Plantactinospora soyae: one gene and its partner. The protein of the gene in region 1 interacts with the protein of each later gene in a pairwise test. Links are inferred from orthologs where the notes say so. Each region holds a gene or a part of one and is shown on either strand. Other genes may lie near its edges.

Region 1 (5,433 bases):
TTGCCGCAGGCGATCGGGAACGGCACCACCACCCGGTCACCGATCCGCAGGTTGTGCACCTCCGGCCCGACCTCGACGACCTCGCCCATGAACTCGTGCCCGAGCACGTCGCCCTTCTTCATGGTGGGGATGTATCCGTGGAACAGGTGCAGGTCGGAGCCGCAGATGGCGGAGCTGGTGACCCGTACGACGGCGTCCCGGGCGTTCATGATCTTCGGATCGGGCACCTCCCGCACCGCGAGGCTCTCCCGGCCCTGCCAGCAGTTCGCCTTCATCGTCTCCTCCAGGGATGTCAGGCCCGGACCGCGAGGTCGCGCACGGTGAGGGTGGGATCAACGGAGCTGCCCCGCGGCCGGTGGGCGCGCCGGCTTCTGGAGCACCTGCCCTCGGGTGGAGATCCCCTCCGGGCTGCCGTCCGACCGGACCACCTCGCCCGTCTCCATCACCTGTTTGAACCGGCGCAGGTCGTCCCGGATCTGCTGCTCGGGCTCCTCGCCGAAGAGCTTCGCGATGACCCGGCCGACCGCGCCGCCCGGCGGGGCGTACACCAGTTCCACCCGGACCTCGGTTCCCCGGCCGCCCGCCGCGCGGGCGAACCGCACCCGTCCCGCGTTGGGCACCCGGGCGCCCCGGACCGAACGCCAGGTGATCATCTCGCTGAGGTGGTCCTCCAGGATCTCGGCGTCCCATTCGACCCGCCGGCCCCCCGGAGCCTTGACGGCCCAGTGCGATCGCCCGTCCCCGTCGGAGCGGACCGACTCCAGGTGGTACATGAATCGGGGCAGGTTCTCGAAGTCCCGCCAGAACCGGTAGACCTCGTCCGCCGGCCGGTTGATCGTCACCGTCGCACTGGCCCGTACGGCCCGGCGCCGCGCCCCGGCGGCCCGACTGCTCAGCACCCCTGCCAGTACGTCGATCGCCGTGATGCCGGCGACGACCGCCATGGTGGCCCCGATCCGTTGCCGCCGCTGCCCCCGCCCGTCCCGCAGAGCCCTGGCGAGCGCGGCCAGGTCCATGGCGTCCCCGGCGACCCGGGTCCAGACCCAGCCGGACGGATGGCGACTGGCCAGGAGCCCGACGGCGGAGAGCAGTTCGTGGGCGCCGACGGCGGGGAGTACGACGGTCCGGGCGGCCACCGAGTCGTCCATCCCGATCAGGCGGCTCAGCCGGGACGGCGCGCCGATCGCGGCGACACCGAGTCCGAGACTCAGCAGGCCGAGCGACCGTGGCAGAAGGCGACGACCATTCTCGTCGGGGATTTCCATCGGTGTTCCACGCATTGTCCTCACCGTCGCCCTCGCCTGGTCCCGTCGCGGACGCCATCCAGACTCACCGTATCGAGACGAACACAAGACGCATTCAAAGCGCCGGGGCCCGTGGTCCCGGATGCCACCGGCCGGGACGGGCCGGGCTCGGGCCGGGATGGCCCGGAACCCGTGCCGCCCACGGCCGGACCGGCTACTGGCCGACCTTGATGCCCGGCTCGCCGGCGGTGAACTGAATGACCTGGCGCGGTTCCCGGCCCGGCACGTTCGGGCCGCGCATCTTGCCGATCGGCAGGATGACCCGGCGGAAGGTGCCCTCCAGCATCATCGCCGTGGCGGTGTACCAGGCGATCACCGAGGAGGCGATGAAGATGTAGGCACCGGCCGTCCGCCAGGCGGAGATGTCGGCGATCTGGCCGACCGCCAGGCAGGTGGATCCGGCGGCGAGCGTCGCCAGCACAAGGGTCAGGCCGATGTTCTCCGCCAACGCGGCGAATGCCCCCGACCAGGTGATCGCGGCGAGCGCGGCGAACCAGAAGCCGAGCGCCACGAACGGCGTCGGTTGGACCAGTACGCCGATGGCGATCAGCAGGTAGAGCAGCCCGTAGGCGAGCCAGAACGCGCCCCAGATGCCGTGCATGGCCGTGGCCAGCCCGTCCCGGGCCCGGTACGCCCACATCCCGGCGAGGAACTGCGCGAGTCCGCCCAGCAGCGCGGCGAACGGAAACAGGAACGTCTGGGTGCCGACGTCGCCGTACCAGCCGGCGAGGTTCGTGGCGACGACGAAGGTGGCTCCCGCGTAGCCGAAGAGTCCCAGAATTGATGGCGCGGCCACCGGCTGGAGCGAAATCTGTGCGTGATTGCGCCAGAATTCGAACTCGCCGTCGTGGCTGGGTTGTGCCGATCGTGACATTTGGGTCATCACAGGCTCCTTCTACGCGGCGGTTTCCACCGCCTTCGCACCGCGTCGACGCGGTCTGACACGTAGCCGCCGACTACCCAAGGTGAGCGCCATTACACGGAAAGCGATTCATCGCCCACGTCGGCCCGTCCGACCCAGAGCGCGGCACCGGTCACCTGGCACAACAAAACCGCCGGCCGCCGACGCGCGATACGCGTCGACGGCCGGCGGACGGCCAGACCCGAACGGGCCCGGATCAGATCAGCGCTTCTCGACCGGTACGTAGTCCCGCTCGGCCGCGCCGGTGTAGATCTGCCGAGGGCGACCGATCTTCGTCTCCGGGTCGGAGATCATCTCGCGCCACTGGGCGATCCAGCCGGGCAGCCGGCCGAGCGCGAACAGGACGGTGAACATCTTGGTCGGGAACCCCATGGCCTTGTAGATCAGCCCGGTGTAGAAGTCGACGTTCGGGTAGAGCCGACGGGACACGAAGTAGTCGTCGGCGAGGGCGATCTCCTCCAACTGCATCGCGAGGTCCAGCAACGGGTCCGGCTTGTTCATCCGGGCCAGGACGTCCTGGGCGGCCTTCTTCACGATGGCGGCCCGGGGGTCGTAGTTCTTGTAGACCCGGTGTCCGAAGCCCATCAGCTTGACGCCCGGCTCCTTGGCCTTCACCCGCCGGACGAAGCCCGGCACGTCACCGCCGCCCACCCGGATCTCGTCCAGCATCTCCAGCACCGCCTGGTTGGCACCGCCGTGCAGCGGGCCGAACAGCGCGTTCACCCCGGCCGACACCGAGGCGAACAGGTTGGCCTGGCTCGAGCCGACCAGCCGGACCGTCGAGGTGGAGCAGTTCTGCTCGTGGTCGGCGTGCAGGACGAAGAGCATGTCCAGGACGCGGGCCACCACCGGGTCGACCTCGTACGGCTCCGCCGGAACCCCGAAGGTCATCCGGAGGAAGTTGTCCACGTAGCCGAGCGAGTTGTCCGGGTAGAGCATCGCCTGCCCGATCGACTTCTTGTACGCGTACGAGGCGATCGTCGGCACCTTGGCCATCAGCCGGACCGTGGAGATCTCCACGTGCTCCCGGTCGAACGGGTCGAGGCTGTCCTGGTAGAACGTCGAGATCGCGCTCACCGCCGAGGAGAGCACCGCCATCGGGTGCGCGTCACGGGGGAAACCGTCGAAGAACCGGCGCATCTCCTCGTGCAGCAGGGAGTGCCGGCGAATCCACTCGTCGAACTCGGCGAGTTGCTGCGCGGTCGGCAGCTCGCCGTAGATCAGCAGGTAGGAAACCTCCAGGAAGGAGGAGTTCGCGGCCAACTGCTCGATGGGGTAGCCACGGTAACGCAGGATGCCCGCGTCACCGTCGATGTAGGTGATCTCCGAGGAGCAGGCGGCTGTGTTGACGAAACCGGGGTCGTAGGTGACGAAACCCGTCTCCTTCAACAGATTGCCCGCTGCGATGCCGGACGGGCCATCGACCGCGGGCTTGACCGGTATCGACAGTTGCCCGCCCGGGTGGTCGAGTTTGACATCCGTCATGTGATCCTCGCTTCGCCGGCGAATCTACGCTGAATTGCCTTCACTTTTTACGGTAATCGTGCAGGGTAGCGGAGCACCCGGGGTGGTCGTCCGGTGAGTGATGCATCACGCCGGACACAGGTTTGCGACCTCGCCGCAACCTGCTAGTCGGGGCATCAACCAGCCGGGCGCGTACCCGAATCTGGTCTTCCCACGAACGGACCGGAAGCAACGGGCGCGGGCGGGCAGGGCCGGCACCCGGCACCCGGCACCGCCGGAACCTCCTGCGGTCCCGGCGGCTCGGCTCGTCGACGTCAGAAGCGCAGCGGGCGCAGCACGGATCCCTCGGCGGCCTGGAACACCTGCAGGGTGTTCCGGCCCGGGGTGAACAGCGACTCGTCCGGCAACAGGGCCGCGAACCGCTGCCCGCCCGGGTCCGGGGCGACCACCGGCGCGACCGCGCCGATCCGGCCGTTGACCGCGACCGCGAGCAGGGTGCCGTTGGGCACCGCGTCCGGCACCGTGCCGTAGACCAGCGCCGGCAACCGTCCGCCGCCCTGCTCGATCTGATCGAAATCGGTCCGGTTCCGCACCGTCACCGATCCGGCCGCCGGACCGACGGACAGTTCGGCGACGTTCCGACCGATCAGTTCGGGCAGCGGCTGTGCCGGCAGGACCGGTCGCGCCCGCCCGCCGACCACGTCCGCGAAGACGCCGCCGGGTACCAGCTGCGGATCGCCCGGCTGGTCGTAATAGTGCTTGTCGCCCGGCTCCCGGGTGGTCCGCAGCGCCGAGATCCCGTCGGTACGCCACGGCACCTCGACCCCGGCGATGTCGGCCACGGTCGGCAGCAGGTCGACGTGCTCCCAGCTCCGGTCGTCGACCGCACCGGCCCGCTGACCCGGCCGCTTGACGAACATGGGAACCCAGAGCACCTCGCCCGGCGCCCGGTTCACCGCGCCGAGACCGCGCCCCTGCGACCCCGGGGTGAAGCTGACACCGTGATCGGCGGTGAGCACCACCAGGGCGTCGTCGTACAGGCCGGTGTCGTCGAGTCGGCGCAGCGTCTCGCCGAGCAGCCGGTCGGTGTACTCCAGTTGGAGCAGGTGCCGCCGGTGGGCCAGTTCGACCCAGCCCTGACCGTCGTTGGGCATCCCGTCCGGGGACTCGTACCGGATTCCCGACGGCAGGTAGTTCCACGGCGAGTGCGGCAGCAGCAGGTGCAGGAAGTGCAGCGTCGGCCGCTGCGCGGGGCGGAGGGTGTCGAGGAAGTCGGCGAACCGGGCCGGCTGGTTCTCGTCCAGGGCGCCCCACCGGAACTGCGGGTCCGTCGGGGCGACCGGCCTGTCGTCCGCGCCGACCTCCCGTCGGGTGACCTCCCGGTACGAATCCTCCGGGTCACGTTGACCGACCTCGCTCGGCGAGACGATCTGTTCCAGCAGGGTGGCGCTCTCCCGGAGCAGCGTCGGCAGGCCGCCTCGGGCCGAGCCGTCCCGGTCCGGGCACTGCCTCGGCGGGCAGAGCTGGGTGATGCTCTCCTGCGCCTGGATCTCGTATGGGCCGCCGAAGGCGGTGAACAGGTTGTCCGGGTACCTCGAGTGGTGTGGCGCCTGCTTCTCCGCCGGGTACCGACCGGTCAACATCGCCGGCAGCGCGTACGGGGTGTAGCCGCTCACCCCGGTCGCGTTCCGGTACCAGGTCGACTCCCCGGCCAGCCTGGCGAAGTTCGGGTACCGGCGGGCG
Region 2 (4,195 bases), 360 kb from region 1 along the record:
GCCGTCCGTAAGTCGTCGTCAAGTGGACCGTCCACCGAGAACATCTGGGCTAGCATGTGTACGCGTGCACACCCTGCCGCACATACCAGCCGCGTCAGCCGAGGTGGTCGAGGTGTCCGAGATGCTAACGGCGGACGTTCCGTCCCCCAGGGATGGCCGCGCCAACGAACTCCGGTTACAGATCCGGGAACTGATCAGGGAAGCCCGGCAGCAGCGGAAGATCAGCCAGGCCGATCTGGGCAGCGCCATCGGCAAGAACCGCTTCCTGATCATCCGGATCGAGAAGGGCGAGCAGGACCTCACGCTCGACCAGGCCGAACAGCTCGACCAGGTGCTGGGGACGACCGAACTGGCGGCGTTGGTCCGCCGGCTCGGTGACACCGCCGGAACCACGGCGGACAACCAGCGAGACCCGGTGGTCCGAAGGCTGCTGCGCGAAACGCCAGCCCTGGAGTCGGTCACGATCGTCGTCGCGGACGACCTGGACGTCTTCGGAACGATCTACGACAGCAGCAGCGACTCGCCCCGGTTGGACGCCCGCGAGGTCAACATCATCTTTCCGAGTGTGGAACGGGAACGCCAGCTCTTCGGCGGCCAACCGTTGTACGGGCACATCGAATACCAGATCAAGCACCTGGCAGACCTGCAGGGCTCGGAGTACCGCCCGTTCGGCAGCTTGCGGGTGTTCGAGTCGGACGATGTCCTCACCTCCTGTGTGATCGCCAGTACGAGGACCGGTACCCAGTGCGCGTACTGGCCGCCGCTGCCGATCGCGACCAAGGTGCAGGGCGGCAAGTTGCCGGTCATGTCGACCGTCGACACCTACACCAACGGACGACTTGAGGCTCATGTCGCACACCTACTGGCCGGTCGTGAGCCCCTGCGCACCAACGAGGCACTGTGCCGGGTCGACGAGGCCACGACCAAGCCGCGATTCACCCGCTACTTCGCGGTGGGTACGGACCAGGAGGAGGACGTCGCGGAGGACGAAGGATTCGCCGTGGCGCTCGTCCTGGCCGTCGCGCTCTGCCCGCGCAAGCACTACGGCGTGGCGCCGAGGGTGATCATGTACAAGCGGCCGAGTGCCAGACACGACCGGGGCCGCCTGTCGTTGTTCAGTAACAACGTCGACGATGCCGACATCCGGGCCGCCCGGTCGATCGAGGCGGGCACCGACCCGGAGGTGGCTCGCTCGACGCGTGGCGCCCTGGCGGCGACCCTCGACATCAACGACTATCTGAGGGGCAAGGATGGCGTGATACCCGACCTCGCCTTTCAGATCGCGGCTGCCCGCGAGTTCGCGATGTTCGGCCTGGACGTGGCGCCGGAGCGCCTGCGGCCGATACAACTCCCCACCGACCTGCGATTGATCCATAAACCGGCGGCGGGTGGACGGCCCCGCGCGGCCGTGGCTCCGCACGTCTTCGCCCTCGAACTCGATCCCACTGGCGCGGAGCCGGAGTTGGACGTCCTCTCCGCGACCGCCGACAGCGAGGTCATCGGCATCGACGACATCGCCGAGAGTTCACGCCTGAACAGCTTCCTCGTGATGGCCCGGGACGGTGGCTTCCTCCTCCCACTGATGGAGAGTCTGGGAGTGGCGGGGCGATGATGGTCGGCGAAGGCATCCGTTCCCGGCTCAGGTTCGCCGCCACCCGGCCCGGTGCGCAGACCTGGGGCGGAAGCAAGCTCCTGCCCGGGCTCCACCGGCCCCTCGGCAGCTATCCGCCGGTTCTCGCGCTGACCGTGCTGCGTGAGTCGAAGAGTCGCCCCGAGATCCTGGTCGGGGTTCGGGACCCGAAGGCCAACCGGACACACCAGAACGTGGCGAGCGTGCCGACGCGGCGGGTACAACCGGCGATCGCGAGAAGCTGGCTGTGGCACCTCCGGACCTACCGAAGCTCGTCCACCCCCGGACGACACGATCTTCGGGATGAGGTGGCGAACATCTTCAGCCGCAAGTTGGGCCTTTCCGACGCCCAGGAGCGCGGTGAGGTCCACTTCGACGTGGAGGCACTCACCGCTTTCCAGGGCATCAGCGTGATCGGCGAGCAGACCGACGGAAGCGCGGTCACCGAGAGCCTGACCATGTTCAACGCCCTGGTACGGCTGAGAAAGGGCGACGACCACGTCCCGGCGTTGACCGCGTCGTACAACCCACTCGTGTGGGCCGACATCGACGACTTCGTCGCGATGACCCGTACCCGGGACACGGGTCGGTTGAACGCGGGCCTGGAGGACTCGTTCTTCTGCGCGTACGGCCTCTGCCTCCAGACGAGCGCCAAGATGCTGGCGGCGAGCGCCGAGGTCAGACGGCTGTAGCCGGCGGGCGGCGGATCAGGGACGCCGCTCGGGTACGCAGAGGGTCAACCCCGCCGGTACGACCCGGGCCTTCAGCCGCTTCACCCGGTCCCGCGCTCCCCCGTCCAGCTCGTACGTCATCGGTTCGGCGAACCTGACGTCGATCTTGCGCCCCCGGGTGATCCGGACGAACGGCGACTCGTCGGACCGGCCCACGGCCATCTGGCCGAGCGTGCGGGCCCACTCCAGCACCCCGCTGGCGGTCGCCACACCCACCTCCAGGCAGCCGTCGTCGGGACGGGCGTCGTCGAACGCGGGAATCCCACCGGTGACCGTGCCGACGTTGCCGAACAGCACGCAGCTCGCCTCGCCGTCGAACCACTCGTCTCCGTCCACCGTTATCCGCAGCCGCGTGGTCTCGCTCCGGACGTGCCGCAGCCCGGTCCAGACGTACGCCAGCCGGCCGAGCTTGTCCTTGAGTTCACGGTCCGCGTCCCGGATCATTTCGCCGTCGAAGCCGGCGCCGGCCATCACCGCGAAGTGCTCGCCGTTCAGCCGGCCGAGGTCGATCGCCCGACGCGGCCCGGTCAGCCCGATCTGGAGTGCTTCGGGCAGATCGGCCGGAATGCCCAGGTTAGTGGCGAGCAGGTTCGCCGTACCGGCGGGCAGGATCGCCAGGGTGGTATCCGAGCCGGCCAGCGCGTCGGCGCAGCGCTGCACCATCCCGTCCCCGCCCCACACGAAGATCAGCTCGGCGCCCTCCTTGAGCGCCTTACGGACCTTCTTCGGCGCCTTGCGACTCTTCGGCACCTCGTACCAGAGCAGATCCTCGACCCCGGCGCCGCGCAACCGGGAACGCAGCTCGTCCAGGCCCCCGCCGAGGACCTTCTTGCGATGGGCGACGACCGCGACCCGGCCGACCGGCACGGGTGTCGGTTCGGGTCCCGGGGTCGCAGCGGTGGCGGAGGAGTCGGTCAGCAGGGTGCTCATGGCTGGGATCTATACCCAGCGGTCGGGCCTTCCACGCCGGGACCGGGCCGACCGCCGCGACGGACCGGCCCCGGTGTGCGGGGCCGACCCGTCGGCGAAGATCAGAGGGTACGGGCCAGCCGGTCGGCGAGCAGCCGGGTGAACCGGGCCGGATCGCTCAGTTCGCCGCCCTCGGCCAGCAGCGCCATCCCGTAGAGCAGCTCCGCGGTCTCGGCCACCGAGGCGTCCTCCTTGCGCTGCCCGTGTGCCTCCCGCAGCCCGGTCACCAGCGGATGTGTGGGGTTCAGCTCCAGGATCCGCTTGACGGTCGGCATCTCCTGCCCCATCGCCCGGTACATCTTCTCCAGGGTCGGAGTCATGTCCTGGGCATCGCCGACGATGCAGGCCGGCGAGGTGGTCAGCCGGGACGAGAGCCGTACCTCCTTGACGTTCTCGCCGAGTTGGTCCGTCATCCAGGAGAGCAGCTCGGCGAAGTCCTTCTCCTGCTGCTCGCGCTCCGGACCGGCGTTGGCCTTCTCCTCCTCGGTGTCGAGGTCGACCTGGCCCTTCGCGATCGACTGGAACCGCTTGCCGTCGTAGTCCTGGACCGACTGGACCCACATCTCGTCGACCGGGTCGGTGAGCAGCAGCACCTCGTAGCCCTTGGCCCGGAACGCCTCCAGGTGCGGCGAGTTCTCGATCGTCGAGCGCGATTCGCCGGTCGAGTAGTAGATCTCGGTCTGGCCGTCCTTCATCCGCTCGACGTACTGCGCGAGGGTGGTCAACTCGTCCTGGTCGCGGGTCGAGGCGAAGGAGCTGATGTCGAGGATCGTCTTCTGGTTGTCGTGGTCGTCGAGCAGCCCTTCCTTGACCGCACGACCGAACTCGGACCAGAACGTCTGATAACGCTCGGCGTCACTGGCCA

Evidence for each region.
Region 2: the proteins of H4W31_RS29060 (region 1) and H4W31_RS27495 interact in binary tests that used the Escherichia coli proteins (3 or more experiments, as listed by UniProt). The link is inferred for Plantactinospora soyae from one-to-one orthologs.

Annotation. Positions count from the first base shown.
Region 1 is NZ_JADBEB010000001.1:6,667,330-6,672,762, reverse strand. Bases 1,570-4,374 are described here. They hold H4W31_RS29060 (citrate synthase), read right to left. Parts: upstream 3,712-4,374; coding sequence 2,428-3,711; downstream 1,570-2,427. Other genes in these bases: H4W31_RS29055 (sulfatase-like hydrolase/transferase), read right to left, coding at 4,005-4,374; H4W31_RS29065 (acetate uptake transporter family protein), read right to left, coding at 1,570-2,187. In the rest of the region: H4W31_RS29075 (zinc-dependent alcohol dehydrogenase), read right to left, coding at 1-275; H4W31_RS29070 (SRPBCC family protein), read right to left, coding at 333-1,265; more of H4W31_RS29065, read right to left, coding at 1,459-1,569; more of H4W31_RS29055, read right to left, coding at 4,375-5,433.
Region 2 is NZ_JADBEB010000001.1:6,305,268-6,309,462, reverse strand. The notes cover bases 1,315-4,195. They hold H4W31_RS27495 (diacylglycerol/lipid kinase family protein), read right to left. Parts: upstream 3,292-4,195; coding sequence 2,338-3,291; downstream 1,315-2,337. Other genes in these bases: htpG (molecular chaperone HtpG), read right to left, coding at 3,393-4,195; H4W31_RS27500 (hypothetical protein), read left to right, coding at 1,609-2,322; H4W31_RS27505 (helix-turn-helix transcriptional regulator), read left to right, coding at 1,315-1,612. Also shown: more of H4W31_RS27505, read left to right, coding at 122-1,314. UniProt on the Escherichia coli protein: In vitro phosphorylates phosphatidylglycerol but not diacylglycerol; the in vivo substrate is unknown.